One region of the Ruegeria sp. CI5 genome, then DNA from elsewhere that is predicted to be linked to it. Evidence: riboswitches for the same ligand, from Rfam matches in the RefSeq annotation. Region 1 holds a riboswitch; the other holds the start of a gene.
The links. Region 1 has a riboswitch for cobalamin ahead of ACR0BA_RS10925 (hypothetical protein). Riboswitches for the same ligand answer to the same signal wherever they lie in the genome.
Positions count from the first base shown of each region.

Region 2: another riboswitch for cobalamin. It lies ahead of ACR0BA_RS00410 (CbtB domain-containing protein); the one in region 1 lies ahead of ACR0BA_RS10925 (hypothetical protein).

Region 1 covers NZ_JBQFQN010000003.1:46,677-54,253, forward strand. The annotation lists gene nudC (NAD(+) diphosphatase) at 1-699, opposite strand, end outside; gene ACR0BA_RS10905 (5'-nucleotidase C-terminal domain-containing protein) at 873-2,741, shown strand; RNA gene ffs (signal recognition particle sRNA small type) at 2,781-2,879, shown strand; gene ACR0BA_RS10915 (alpha/beta hydrolase family protein) at 2,961-3,818, opposite strand; gene ACR0BA_RS10920 (TetR/AcrR family transcriptional regulator) at 3,942-4,475, shown strand; cobalamin riboswitch at 4,506-4,721, shown strand; gene ACR0BA_RS10925 (hypothetical protein) at 4,808-5,215, shown strand; gene ACR0BA_RS10930 (protein-tyrosine phosphatase family protein) at 5,219-5,722, opposite strand; gene ACR0BA_RS10935 (DNA polymerase III subunit gamma/tau) at 5,878-7,577, shown strand, end outside.
Region 2 covers NZ_JBQFQN010000001.1:84,747-92,323, forward strand. The annotation lists gene ACR0BA_RS00375 (tetratricopeptide repeat protein) at 1-79, opposite strand, end outside; gene ACR0BA_RS00380 (CaiB/BaiF CoA transferase family protein) at 260-1,444, opposite strand; gene ACR0BA_RS00385 (thiamine pyrophosphate-binding protein) at 1,431-3,050, opposite strand; gene ACR0BA_RS00390 (DUF302 domain-containing protein) at 3,130-3,591, opposite strand; gene ACR0BA_RS00395 (DUF1636 family protein) at 3,736-4,080, shown strand; gene ACR0BA_RS00400 (hypothetical protein) at 4,068-4,562, opposite strand; gene ACR0BA_RS00405 (CbtA family protein) at 4,627-5,325, opposite strand; gene ACR0BA_RS00410 (CbtB domain-containing protein) at 5,329-5,499, opposite strand; cobalamin riboswitch at 5,536-5,744, opposite strand; gene cobF (precorrin-6A synthase (deacetylating)) at 5,788-6,531, opposite strand; gene cobA (uroporphyrinogen-III C-methyltransferase) at 6,524-7,252, opposite strand; gene ACR0BA_RS00425 (cobyrinic acid a,c-diamide synthase CobB) at 7,249-7,577, opposite strand, start outside.

The DNA.
Region 1 (7,577 bases):
GGCGGCTTCGAGGGTCTCGCCCGGCTCGACGAAACCGGCCAACAGTGAATACATGCCGTCGGGCCACCCCGGAGATCTGCCCATCAGGACGGAATCGCCATGCGTGACCAACATGATCACCACCGGATCGGTCCGTGGAAAGTGCTGACCGCCACAGGCCGGGCACAGTCGTTGCCACCCCGCCTGTGAAATGTTGGTCGGGTTGCCGCAGCGCGCGCAGAACCTGTGCGTCTCGTGCCAGCCGATCACGGCTTTGGCGGTGGCTGCCAATTCGGCATCCCGGGCCGACAGCCGGGTCATGATCCGACGAAGCTCGGCGAACACGTGGCCCACGGGCAGCCCCGGATGCTGCTGTTCGGTTCGGTCCACGAACGCTCCAACGCCCGACAGGTCCAACCCGTCGGCAGACCAATTCGAAATGTCCATTGCAAACAGCGGCGCACCCGCATCACTGCGCCCCAGCAAGATCGGTTGGTCAATCGCCCCGCCGGGTCCGTTCTCAACCAGATCGTGGTCTATCGGAACCAAGGCCAACTGGTCCAGCGCTTCGCCCATGACCAACGGTTTGCCCCGCCACATAAGGATGCACCGCGCCGTAGTATCGGACCGTGCTTCCTCCAAAGCTCTGGCATCGGTACGGATCTGCGCCGCCCGGTCCAGTCCAGAGCCGCCAAATGTCACGCTTTCCGCCCGTTTCATGCCTGTCCCTTTGGAATTTGCACAAGGGCTGCCACGACTTGGGCACTGGCGCAATGGGAATCCACACTCGCAAAAAGCATCGTTGTCGCAAAGGACGCATGGAAGCCCGGACGATTGCCTGTATTCTACCTTTCAGTGAAAACGTATGCACAACAGCACCTAAAAGAAGAAAATTGGCTCTGAAATCCTCCCTGCTTCAGGTACATCCCCACTTAAAAACCGCGCACATCCGGATTCTTGCAACGACCGATCTGCACATGAATCTGACCAGTTTCGACTATTATGCGGACCGGCCGGAACCAAGTGTAGGCTTCACCCGAACCGTCAGTTTGATCCGCTCTGCACGTCAAGAGGCGGAAGAGGCGAATGTAACTGTCCTGCTGTTCGACAACGGCGATTCCCTTCAGGGGACACTTCTGGGTGACTGGGCGGCCGAACAGACCGACACGACCCACCCTTTGATGTCCGCCTTTGGGCGCTTGGGCTACGACGCAATTGCGCTGGGGAACCACGACTTCGGCTTTGGTCTCCCAGCTCTGGGCCGGATCGTTTCTCGGGCACCTTGCCCGGTTTTGTGCAGCAACATGCAGTGTCTGACCGGGGTCGCGCCTTGGCAGAAACAGGCCATCCTGACCCGTCATGTCCACATCAACGGCCAAAGCATTGCTGTCCGAATTGGCGTTTTCTCGATCCTGCCGCCGCAGACGGTGAAGTGGGAAGCACCACAATTGCAAGGCCAGGTCGTAGCCGAGGATGCCGTCGCTACGGCGCGCCGGATGGCCGAGAATTTGCGTCGTCAGGGCTGTGCCCTGATTGTGGCTCTTGCACATTCCGGCCTAGGCGAGCCCGACGCCGCACCGATGTCGGAGAATGTGGTCGCACAGCTTTCTGCTCTGGACGGTATTGATGCAATCGTGGCCGGACACACGCACCTGACACTGCCCGACCCAAGCGATGGTAACCCGCAGCTGGCCAGACCCTTGGTCATGCCCGGATCAGCGGGGTCGCATTTGGGGGTGATCGACCTGACGCTTGCCGTGAACGCCACGGGAGAAGTGAGAATTGCTGGTCACAGCGCGCATCTGCGCGCGATCTGCCCGGGCGGGGCTGAAACCGGCGCTCGGGTCGTTCCTGAAGACCCTGAGATGGTCGAACTTTTTGCCGCCGCCCATAAGGCGACCCGCAAAGCCGCTGCCCAGCCGGTGGGCCGGATCAATCGTACCCTACACAGCTATTTCACCTTTTGCGGGGTGGATCAGGGGCTGAACTTGGTCGCCGCAGCACAGGCGGCAGCCCTGCGATCGGTTCTGGCCGGAACGACCTTTGAAACCCTCCCTGTTCTGTCCGCAGCCGCACCTTCGAAATTCGGAGGCCGGGCCGGACCACGGCATTACACCGAAGTCCCGGCTGGCGATGTCACCGTAAGGCATGTCTCGGACTTGCATGTGTTTCCAAACCAACTGGCCGCCATGCTGCTGGATGGCCGCCAGATCGCCGAGTGGCTGGAGATGTCGGCTGCCCAGTTTTCCCAACTTGGCAACAGCGACGAGCAGGTTCTGATCGACCCCGAGGGCACCGGGCACAATTTCGACGTGCTGCATGGGGTGACCTACAGGTTCGATTTGACCCAGCCCGCGCGATATGATTTAGGCGGCCAGTTGATCGACACGTCCCATTCCCGCCTGCGCGATCTTGCCTTTCAGGGCCGCCCCGTCGATCCGGATGAACAATTCGTCGTTGCATCAAACAGCTACCGAGCCAATGGCGGCGGCAACTTTCCCGTCCCAGACCCGGCCCGCCTGATCCCGGTGCCGCCGCTGAGCCTCCAGGGAATCTTGCGCGACTACCTGGCGGGACGATTGGGTCCGGATCCGGTGGAAAACACCGCCCAAAGCTTTTCCTTTGTTCCGCAGGCGGGCCGGTCCGTGATTCTGAAGACCGGGCCACGCGCTGCAAACTACCTGCGCGAGCTCGACCACTTTGCAGCCACCACCGACGGGCAGGACGCGCGCGGGTTTCTTAGGGTACGCCTGTCTTTGTGACGGGTTGCCAAGCGGGTGCGTGATGCCTATATCGGCGGTCGAGAGGTTGGCGCGGGCAAGCGCCTCGCCAACCTGGTCAGGTCCGGAAGGAAGCAGCCACAACGAGCCCCGCTTGGGTCGATGTCCAACCTCTCACTTGACGCCGCGCCGCGTATTCGGCCCGGTCAATCCAACCTCTGCATTTCGTCGTTGTTCCTGAAAACCGCGCTTGCGGGCGGGTCAGGCGATCAATCGCGGCCAAACGGCACTGCTGCGCCGGGCGAAGGCGCCGATATGACCGATTTCGGACAGCCCGAAATCCTTGGGATCCAACAAGTGCCGACGGGCGGTCGGACCATAGAGTTCAGCCAGCCGCCAGACGGCGGGCGGTGGCACTGTCTGGTCATCCTCGAACGCAATGATATCCGCCGCGGCGTTCGCCCGGCTCCAATCCGCCTGGGGAAGCGTGTCTCCCAATTCGGGCAGATAGCTGGTGGGCGATGTGCACCACTTGCGCCATTGCCAATAGACGCCAGCCGGCAAGTCGGCTCCGAATCCCAGTAGTTTCCCTGGCAGGAACCCCAGCAGATGCACCAGAGGTGGCACATGGCCATACCAGAACAAAGTCGCCAAGCCCTTGTAGGGCCACGGGTGATCGGCCACCGTCACCAAACCTGCGCACACACAGATCATCCGGTCGATCTGTTCGATTTCCGGTTGCAGCGGACCCAGCATTCCACCGACCGAATGCCCGATCACCCACAGTTTTGCCCGCGGATAGCGACGGCGCATCTCGGCACGCGCTGCGGGCATGTCGATCAGCGCCCAGTCCGCCATCGTGGCCTTCGAGTCTTTCAGCCGCCCGGTCAGCGAATGCTCGAAATCCCGGTAATCATATGTCAGGCAAGCCATACCGCGCTCGGCGGCCAGCCAGCGAGCAAAGTGCTGATAGTAGTCACGTGGCACTCCTGTTGCGCCGTTCAGCACAACAACGGTTTGCGGCTCGACCGCCGGAGTGTAAAGCCGCGCCGCCAGCTGGGTCTGGCCCGACGGAAACTTAAAGTCTTCCACGTCAACCGCGTGCTGCGAATCCAACATCTTTGCCTCCAAACACTCTGGACCGATCGGTCTAATACTTTGTGTCTGGACCAATTGGTCTAGGCCTGTCAATATTTGGCCTGCATGACCCAACGTCCACCAAACACCAAAGATCGCCTGATCGTGACTGCCGCCCGACTGTTCCAGCGCTCGGGCTATAACGGTGTCGGTCTGGCGGAATTGCTGGCCGAAGCGCAAGCCCCCAAGGGTTCGCTTTATCACCATTTTCCAAAGGGCAAGCCGGATCTGGCCCTGGCGGCGGCCAGTTGGGCCTCGGACGGGATGTTGAGCATGATCGCTGCGGCATTCAACGACGCCGCGGATTTTCGCGACGGGGTCACCACTCTGTGCCACAAAATCGCGAAGCTGTTCGACACCTCGGTCCAATGGGAGACCTGCCCGATCGCCGCCACCCTTTTCGAAAGCCCCGACAACCGCGCGTTTCGGGAACATGCCGACCGTCTGTATGAAAGCTGGATCATCGAAGTTCGAAATCACGCCGCGCGGTTCGGAGTTTCCGACCCTGAAAATGCTGCGGACACCCTGTTCATCGTAATGCAGGGCGGCTGGCAATTGGCCCGTGCCCGCAGGGATTCGAATGTGCTGCGCAGACTGCCTGATCTGTTCCCTTGGGACTCACTCCGGCAACCGGGCTGAAACCGTCTTGACTCGATCCCGGGTACACCGCTAGCGATGAGGGGATGGTTCCCGTGCCGTTTCGGTCCGGGATGAAAAGGGAACACGGTGCGGTCCAACCCGGAACTCCGGAGCGGACCAAGGCCGCGACTGCCCCCGCAACTGTAGGCGGAGAGCGATGCCGAAAAACCACTGACCGCAAGGTTGGGAAGGTCGGCAAAGCAAAGACCCGCAAGTCAGGAGACCTGCCATCAAACGTGAAACCGAAACTCGGACGGGGTGTCCGGGCAGGGTCTGGCCTTGAAACCGGCGTCTGTCCAAATCCACCCCGCCCAGCGCGCGGAGGGCGCAACATGATTTGGAAGACCGATACCCATGAATTCGCGGCAACAATCTGCCAGCGCACCGGAAAGAGCTGCCCGGCACTGGCGCGCATGGCACGGGCCATCGCGCAGGCAATGGCGACGGCGCAGGCGGCAACATCCCCCGACTTCCAAGTGGAAGGCAGCAGCGAACTGGCCCATTGCGAACATGGCTGCACGGCGCGGTTCGATGCACGTCCCGAACGGATCCGCGTGTATTGCGGAGCGGCCGCCGACACACCGTCCGGCTGCCTTGATACCTACGCCGACATGCTGTTTGACGACCAGAGCGACGCCCTGCCTGCGCAGGTCATCAGTGATCGACCCTGTGCGATGCTGCAGGCCACGGCGATCATGCCCGTGGTCAGGGCCGAGCGCGAGTTCCGCGCAACCGCCTGAATGTCAGGTCGCCAGTGCCTCGCGCGCTGGGGCGACGGCCCAGTCCATCTGAGCATCAGTCTCAACCGCGCAGGGGCGTACGGCCCGCAGGCGTTTCAGGGCCTGTTCCGGCTGCTCGCCGCTCTCGATCATCAAGCGCAGAACAACCATGCCAGACCGCCCACAACCGCCCCGGCAGTGGACCAGTACCCGCCCGCCGCCCGACAGCGCATGGCGGGCGGCGGCGCTGACTTCGGGCCATCGGCCGGATATCTCGGTCGACGGCGCCGAGAAGTCGGCGACCGGAAGATGCGCCCACCGACAGGCGCGCCGATGAATGTCACAGCCCAATTCGCCCGCACCCACAGAAACCAGTTCGGCAAGGGTTGTCATCGAAATCACCAGCCCCGGCGCCCAGGCTGAAATCAGGTCCAGGTCTCCCTCATAGTCGCCGCCACCGCCGGGAACCGAGGTCAGGGCCAGCGTACCGCCGCCCACCTGCAATGCATGAACCACAAGATTTGTCATCAGACGTTCCCCCCGAAACTGGCTGATTGAACTTGATCCGCGCAGTATGCCTCACACCGCGCGCTCGCCAAAGCGAAAAACCTGCACCGGTGCTGTGGACGCGGGGCACCTGGAACTCTACCCTGCATCGTCAGTACGAATCCGTCAGAGCAGACATGACCACACAGTCCAGCCCCGCCTATCAGGTTCTCGCCCGAAAATACCGCCCGGAAACCTTTGCCGACCTGGTCGGTCAGGATGCCATGGTGCGCACGCTGAAAAACGCGTTCGAGGCGGACCGGATCGCGCAGGCCTTCATCATGACCGGCATCCGCGGCACCGGCAAGACGACCACGGCCCGGATCATCGCCAAGGGCATGAACTGCATCGGACCCGACGGCAATGGCGGCCCAACGACCGAACCCTGCGGCCAGTGCGAGCATTGCGTGGCCATCATGGAAGGTCGCCATGTGGACGTGCTGGAAATGGACGCCGCCAGCCGCACCGGCGTGAACGACATCCGAGAGATCATCGACAGCGTGCGCTATCGCGCCGCCAGCGCGCGGTACAAGATCTACATCATCGACGAAGTCCACATGCTGTCGACCAGCGCCTTCAACGCGCTGTTGAAAACGCTGGAGGAACCGCCCGAGCATGTGAAATTCATCTTCGCCACGACCGAGATCCGCAAGGTTCCGGTCACCGTGCTGTCGCGCTGCCAACGGTTCGACCTGCGCCGGATCGAGCCCGAAGTGATGATCGGCCTGCTGCGCAAGATCGCCACCGCCGAGGGCGCGGAAATCTCGGATGACGCGCTGGCACTGATCACCCGCGCCGCCGAAGGCTCGGCCCGGGATGCGACCTCGCTGCTGGATCAGGCAATCAGCCATGGTGCCGGCGAAACCACCGCCGACCAGGTGCGCGCGATGCTGGGACTGGCCGACCGGGGCCGCGTGCTGGACCTGATGGACATGATCCTGCGCGGCGATGCGGCCGGGGCCCTGACCGAACTGGGCGCGCAATATGCCGAGGGCGCCGACCCGCTGGCGGTGTTGCGCGATCTGGCCGAAATCACGCATTGGGTCTCGGTGGTAAAGATCACCCCCGACGCAGCCGAAGATCCCACCGTATCGCCCGATGAACGCACCCGCGGCCAGCAGATGGCCGAGGCGCTGCCGATGCGGGCGCTGACCCGGATGTGGCAGATGCTGCTGAAGGCACTAGAGGAAGTCTCGGCCGCCCCCAACGCCATGATGGCCGCGGAAATGGCGGTGATCCGCCTGACCCATGTGGCCGATCTGCCCAGCCCGGAAGAGTTGATCAAGCGCCTTCAGGACAGCCCTCCGCCGCCCGTCGGCGGGCCGGGGGGCGGCGTTCCGGTTGCCGGCAACACCGCCCCGCCCGTGACCGCGACGGCCTCGGCCCATGCGCCCACCCCGCGCGGTGTGGGCGGCGCGCCCACGGCGGCGTTGGCCCAAGACGTGCAGACCGCGCTGGCGCGTTATCCAACGTTTGAGCATGTGGTCGAGCTGATCCGCTCCAACCGTGACGTGAAGCTGCTGGTCGAGGTCGAGAACGGCGTCCGCCTCGTCTCGTACCAGCCGGGCCGGATCGAGTTCACGCCCACCGAAAAGGCGCCCACCGACCTGGCCGCGCGGCTCGGGTCCGCGCTGCAGCGCTGGACCGGCAATCGCTGGGCGGTCTCGATCGTCTCGGACGGGGACGCGCCCACCATCGCCGAACTGCGCGACGCGGCCGAGCTGGCGCTGAAGGCCAAGGCCGAAGAACACCCTTTGGTTCAGGCGGTTCTGACACAGTTCCCCAAGGCCCGCATCACCCGGATTGAAACACCCGAGAACCGTGCGGCCAAGGTCGA
Region 2 (7,577 bases), on a different contig from region 1:
CAAGCAGAACACCATTCCACGCTTCGGCGCTGTCCGGGTGGGTAAGGGTGTTCATCTGTCCGAAAACATCTTGCTGCATGCTTGGGTCCGATCTGGTTGCAAAAACTCACACTCTTGGACTTAGCAGAGTGTGCAGACGGGACGTAACAGTATCGGGCCTGCTCTCGAATTGGTGAAAGCTTGTGTTCGCAAAAAGCGAAAAAAATCGCCGATTCAATGACATGTTTCAGCGACTTGCCGCCGAAAAAGGCAGAGTGTTTCAATCCTCGAAGGGGTTTTCCGCGTTCAGAACCGCTTGCGTGTCAGCGCCGAACTCGGGCGGAGCAGAGCGGTAGGTCACCGGGCTGCGGGACAACTTCAATGGATTCCCGATCAGCCGCACCGGGCCGGGCCGGGCTGGCATATCCACTTGCATCCCCCGCGCCGCCACCTGATCCGAGGCAAAGACCTGATCCAGCGTCTGAACCGGCCCGACCGGCACTTTCAGCGCCTCGAGGCCATCGATGACGGCCTTGGTCTCCAGCCGCTGTAGCGCGGGCCGCAGAACGGCGTTCAATGCGTCGCGGTGTTCCAGCCGGGCCGGGTTGGTGGCGAACCGCGTATCGTCGGGCAGGTGACCCAGCTTCAGAAAGCCGCAGAAACGCCGGAACTGGCTGTCATTTCCCACGGCCAGAATGACGTGTCCTTCGGCGGTTTCATAAACATCATAGGGCACGATGTTGGGGTGCCCATTCCCGCGCCGCTGTGGAACCTGGCCCGAGGTCAGATAGTTCACACCCTCGTTGATCAGCCATGCGATCTGGCTGTCGACCAGTGCGATGTCGATCTGCTGGCCTTCGCCGGTCTGATCCCGGTGGCGCAGCGCCGCCAGAATGCCGACGGTCGCGTACATGCCGCACATCACGTCGGCGATGCCCACGCCGACTTTCATAGGGGCTCCATCCGGTTCGCCCGTCAGCGACATGATCCCGCCATAGCCCTGCGCCATCAGGTCATAGCCCGGCTTGGCCGCGTTCGGGCCGGTCTGGCCGTAGCCCGAGATCGAACAGTAGATCAGCCCCGGAAAGTCCCGCGAGAGGGTTTCATGGTCCAGCCCGTATTTGGCCAGCCCGCCGGGTTTGAAATTCTCGATGAGGATGTCAGCATGAGAGGCCAGCCGCCGGATCTGTGCCTGCCCCTCTGGCGTGGCGATATCGATGGCGACGGACTTCTTGTTGCGGTTCGCGGCCATGAAATAGGCGCTCTGATCGGTCGGGTTGCCATCCGCATCGGTGACATAGGGCGGCCCCCACTGGCGGGTATCGTCGCCACCGGTGGCCGGGTTTTCCACCTTGATCACGCTGGCGCCCAGATCGCCAAGCAGCTGCGTGCAGGTCGGGCCGGCCAGAATGCGCGACAAATCCAGAACCTTGACGCCCTTCAGCGGCCCGTCAGATGCGGCCATCATAGCCTCCGCGGTCGATCTCGGCGGCGATCACGGTTAACGTGTCGGCGGCCATCGCGGCCTTCAGCGCAGCGCGCAGTTCGGCACGGTTGCGCACGGTGTGGCCGTTGCCGCCGAACGCCCGGCCCATCGCGGCATAGTCATGCCGGTCGAAATCGACGCCCCGGTTGCCCATCTGGCGCTGGCGCTGCTTCAGTTCGATCAGTGCCAGGCTGGCATCGACAAAGACCAGAAAGATCGGGTTTCCTCCCATTTCCGAGGCGGTCGACAACTCACCGGCCACCATCAGGAACCCGGCATCGCCGGAAAAGCTGATGACCGGGCGGTCGGGTTCGGCCAGTTTCAGGCCGATCGCCATCGGAACGGCGCAGCCCATCGTGCACAGCGCCGAAGACTGGATCAGGCCGCGCGGCTCCGGGCACTGCCACATCTGGCTGAGAAGGATGCGGTGCGCGCCGCTGTCTGCGGTGGCCAAGGTTTCGGGGGGCAGGGTATCGCGAGCCTCCGCGATCACGGCGGCGGGGCCCCAGTCGTCATCGGTCGGAAAGGCTGCGGCCAAGGCGGCTTTGGCCTGCGCCGGCTGGCCTTGGGGCCAGGTCGGGCGGGCGGGGTTGCCCTTGGCGATCGCCTCAAGCGTGGCGCCGGTATCGGCCACCAGGTTCAGCCCCGCCTGATGCATGTAGTGGTCATTCACCACGGCCGAGATGTCGATCACGCGTTTCTCGTCCGGGTCCCAGATCTCGCGCCAGCCGGGGCGCATTTCGATGGGGTCATAGCCCAGGCACAGGATCAGGTCGGCCTGTTCGACCAGCGGCACAAGCTGCGTGTCGGCCAAGGGCGACAGCCCCGCGCCCCCCAGGCACAGCGGGTGATCCTCGGGCACCACGCCCTTGGCCTTGTAGGTCGTGACGAACGGGATGCCGAAATGTTCCAGAAACGCCCGCACCACGCTGCGCGAGTCGTCATACAGCACGTCCAGCCCGATGATCGCCAGCGGACGCTCGGCCTCGGCCACCCAGCGGCGGGCCTTCTCCAGGCATGTGCCCTCGGGCGCGACGCGGGCGGCCCGGGTCAGCCGTCGGCGCTTGGCGATAGACACCCGGGTATCGGCGACCGAGATCGGTACGTCGATATGCACCGGCCCCGGTCGCGCCTGCGTGGCCAGCGACACCGCTTTGTCGGCGATGATGTCGGCGCCCTTGGCCGTCAGGGTGAACGTACCCTTGGTGATCGAGCGATAGACCTGCGCATGATCCATGACCTGATGGGTGTAGGTCAGCGCCTCGTCGGCATCGACGCAGCCGGTCAGCACGATCATCGGCACCCGGTCCTGCAGCGCGTTGGCCACGACATTGATGCCGTTCATGGCCCCAGGACCCAGAGTCGCCACCAGAACCGCCGGCGCGCCGTCGCGGTGGTGCACCGCCTCGGCCATGAAACCGGCCGAGTTTTCGTGCTTGGTCAGGTGAAAGGTGATCCCGGCCTGTTCCAGCGCATCGACCAGGGTCAACACCTCGCCCCCGGGCATGCCGAAGGCGTGGCGGCACCCGGCCTCGTACAGCCGTTGCGCCAGAAGGTCCGCAGCGCGGGGGGACAGGTCCTGCATCGAACAAGCTCCGTAAGTTCCGTTGCGCAGCAGATTGCGGAGGTTCCGGGCCGGCGCAAGCCGCATCACGCCAGTGTGACTATTTGACAGCCAAATCGGCGATGGCGGCGAATTTGGCGTCCAACTCTTCGGCAATCGCGGGCAAGGCGTCGGAGCCGCCGGTGTAGGGGGCAAAGACTAGGCTGGGCGTCTTGTAGGACAGCGTCGCGGTCCCGTCCTCGTTTTCCGTGACGTACAGGCGGATCGGCGCCTCGATCATCGCGGGCACCGATTGTTCCAGAATCCGCACCGCATAGTCGTTGTTGAAGACCCCGATCACCCGATTGCCCGGAATGGTGATGCCGCGCGCGGCGGCGGCCTTGGTCGGCCCGGCCTGCGTGACCACGATCAGACCGTTTGCCTTGACCGCCGCGATCGTGTCGGCCACCAGCGCGTCATGGGTCTTGGTCGTCGGGTGGACGGCCCAACCCGGCCTGGGTTCGATATCGGCCGCCAGCGCGGGAAGCGCCAGCAGGCCGAGAAAAAACACAAGATGTTTCATCACGGGCTCTCCAGGTCATGGTTTACCCGAGTCTTCCCGAATTCCCGGCTGCGTACAGTCACAATATCGTGGGTGGCGGGCTTGCGCCGGGGGTGCGAAACCCGCACAAGCGACAGTGTGAAACGGAAAAGGCAGGCGAGTGGCATGCGTGTTTTGATCTGCAGCAGCTGCGCGGGCGAGCGCGACTTGCTGGCCGAGCGTCAGGCCGTATCGGACGCCCTGCGCGTTGCGGGACTGGACGGGCAGGTCGAGATCGCCGAGCACGCCTGTTTCAGCGGCTGCGACGAGCCGACCGTGGTTGCGATGCAGGGGGAAAGCCTGGCGTCTTACGTGTTTTCAGGGATCGATCCGGTTGCAGATGCCGATGACATTGCGGCGACCTGTCGGACCATTCTGAACAGTCCGAATGGCTGGATCGAAGACGCCCGGCCGTGCGGGCGGCTTCGCTTGTGTCTGCGGGCGCGGATCCCCGCGTTTCAGTCCACCTGAACCGTGACGGACGCGCTGACAGGCACCCCATCCACGGCCAGCGGGCTGTGGCTGTTGGCGTTCAGCGAGACCTCGATGGTGGCTTCGCCCTTGGGCAGGTCTGGGATGTGCATCCAGTTGCCATAAAGCCGCGCCAGCTTGACGCCGTTCACATAGACATGCGCATGGCCTTCGCCGGGCTTGTCCGTCAATGAGGCATTCTCAGGCGAGAAGCGGAAGTTTTTTGGCATCACATGCAGGTTCCAACCCGCCATCGGGTCGGGGGTGACGGCGATCTCCAGCCCCGGCGCGTCCGGTCCGGCGGGCAGGTTGATGGCGGTGCTATGGTCATGGGCCATGGCCTCGACGTGGTGGCCGCCATGTTGAGCGGGGTCGGAATGGTCGTGGCCGTCGAAGGTGACGCCGTTGGCTGCAGCCAGCACGAACCCGGCACCCCCGCCAAAGACCAGACCGATCGCAAAAAGAGCAAGCGAGCGTGTCATCTTGTTTCCTTGAAAAGCAAATGACCCGCCGGTTGGGCGCCGGCGGGTCGTGGGATTTTGGGGATCAGGCCGCGGCTTCGACGCGCTTGCCCTCGCTTTGCCAGAAATACCCGGCAAACGAACCCAGCAGCACCCAGGCCACAAGGCCGACGCCAAAGGCGCGTGCTGCGAACAGGGCCCCGATCTCGGTCGGAACCGGCCCGGTGAACACGTCGGGTTCCGGCGCGCCGATCAGGTGCGGGGCCATCAACAGCACGGCCGCAACCAGATAGCTGACGATGTTGCCACCAAAGGCGACCAGCCACATGGCCACACCAGCAGCCGCGACGGTTGCCCACCACCAGATCTGCCGCGCAAACACATCGGCTGCGGCAACGCCCGGAACCTCGGGGGCCAGGGTGAAGCCCGGCGCCAGGTGAAAGGCGATGAAACCGGCAAGGCCCCACAGCACGCCCGTGCGCCCGTCAACCGGGTGGCCCTGGGCTTCGGCCAGCGACATCAGGGCGACCAGAACCAGCGCATAGCCGGTATAGGTCAGCATGGTGAACACCACGCTCAGCCCGTCGCGGGTCAGGTCCGAGAACATGCCCGGCAGTTCGGGATGGGCCGAGACGGCTTCGGCTCCGAAATGCACCAACTCTCCGGATTCATACAGTTCAGCATGCAGCAACACAGGCTGCACGAATACCAACTGCAGCAGGGCGACGATCAACCCGGCTGCAGCACCAGCGAACAACGCGCTGGTCAGAATGCGACTGAACATTGTTTAGTGGCAGGGGAAGCCGGTTGCGTGGCGCACGTCATGGGCGGCGTCATGCAGCGCCGATGCCTGAACGTGACCGGCCAGGGTGATGATCCCCAGGCCCAGGGCTGCCGCGAACACTGCCGAAAGAATGCCAGCGCGTGCCGTTGATGCGGTTTGCGTTTGTGTCGTCATTTTCTGTCCTCCTGTGCCGCCGCACCCGACGGCCGGTGTTTCATTGTTCGCCTGGCAGGTCTCCTGGCTTGCGGGTCAGCGCCTCTGTTCGCCTTCCCCCCGAACGGATCGGGAGTGGCTGGTTGAACAGGGCTCACCGCTTACAGTCGCGGGGGCGGCTTTGGATTTGACCTGCGCGCAGGCCGCACCAAATTCCCTCTTAGCATCCGGATGTCTCCGGCAGGACCAGACCCGTCCATTTAGACGTGAATGCCGCTGTGGCGCAATCGCCATTTGCGACCTTTCGCATCAATTCCCGCGCTTTTTCAGAATGTAGATGTCCATGATCCACCCGTGCCGGGCGCGGGCCTCGGCGCGGGTGCGGAGAATCTCGTCGGCCACATCCGCCAGCGGACCTTTGATCAGGATCTGCTCGGGCATACCCACGTACGCCCCCCACCAGATGTCAAAATCGGCCATGTCCAAAGTCTGGAACGAACATTCGCCATCGAGCATCACCGCAACCGTATCCGCAGCGCTGGGCCAGCCCTCGTCGCGGATGCGTCGGCCTGTAGTGACCAGATAGGGCGCGCCGATCTCGTTGATCGGCATGGCATGGGCCGCCGTCAGCGCCTGCAGCGCCGTGATGCCGGGGATCACCGTCGTGTTCGGCTGCGGGTCCAGCCGCGCCGCGATTCGCAGCGAGCTGTCATAGAGCGACGGGTCGCCCCAGATCAGCAGGGCGACGGTGCGCGCCTCGGGGTGACGGGCCATCGCCTCATGCCAGCGCAGGGCGATTGAGTCGTGCCATTCATCCACGCCGCGCAGGTAGCCATCCTGCGACCGGCGCTCGGGGATGTCGAAATAGGCGATTTGGGGCGGTGTGTCGGTGACCTTGCGGATGATTTCCTCGCGCACCCCGGCCAGATCGGCCTTGTTGGCGCCCTTGCGCGGGATCAGGATCAGATCGGCCGTGCGGATCGCCTGCGCGCCCTGAAAGGTCACGTGGTCCGGGTTGCCGGTGCCGATCCCGATCAAGACCAGATCAATCATCGTCGCTCTCCGCCAGCGGACCATATAGGATCAGCGCCGGCGCGGTACCGATCTCGGAGCCCAGGCGCTCGGCCAAGGCACCGACGGTGGACCGGTGCAGCGATTGCTCTGGCGTCGAGACCGACTCGGCCATCAGCGCGGGGGTATCCAGAGGCAGCCCATGCGCGTGCAGCGCGCCGGCTAGCAGTGGAAAGGTGCGCTTGCCCATGAACACCACCGTCGTCGCACCCGGGTCGGCCAGCGCGGGCAGGTTCAAGTCCTCGGGAAGCTTCCCGCTGACATCGTGGCCGGTGACGAACTGCACGCGCCGCGCGGTCAGCCGCCGGGTCAGCGGGATGCCCGCCGCCGCGGCGGCGGCAATGGCCGAGGGGATGCCCGGTATGATCTCGTACGCGATGCCGGCAGCGCGCAGGGCCACCAGTTCCTCCTCGAGCCGCCCGAACAGGCCGCCATCGCCCGACTTCAGCCGCACGATCCGTTGGCCGGTCTGGGCGTATTCCACCAGCAGGCGGCTGACATGGTCCTGCTTGGGCGAGGGCCGCCCGGCGCGCTTGCCCACGCCCACAAGGTCGGCGTCCTTGCGCGCATGGCTCAGGATCGGCCCGCTGCTGAGATCGTCGAACAGAACCGCGTCGGCCTTCTGCAGCCGGTCCACGGCCTTGAGTGTCAACAACTCCGGGTCGCCGGGGCCGGACCCGATGAAGGAAACGAAACCGCTCATGCGCTGGCCTCTGCGATCAGATGGAAGAAAGTACCGGTGACATGTCCGCGGCGCGATCCGGTCTGCGGGCCTTCGGCACCTTCGGCGTCAAAAACCCGCGCCAGGGGCGCATCGGGCTGCTCGACGATCGAGGAATAGTGGAACTCGTGCCCTCGCAGCGCGGTCCCGGCCGAGAACCCAGGCATGTCGGCCAGCAACTCGGCCCGGCGATAGCCCAGGTTGAATTTGCGCTTCTCGTACGAAGTGACAAGGCCCAGCAGCCCGGCCATCCGGTGACGGGTGCCGTCCTTGTCGATCAGCCCTTCGCCCAGGGCCATGTAGCCGC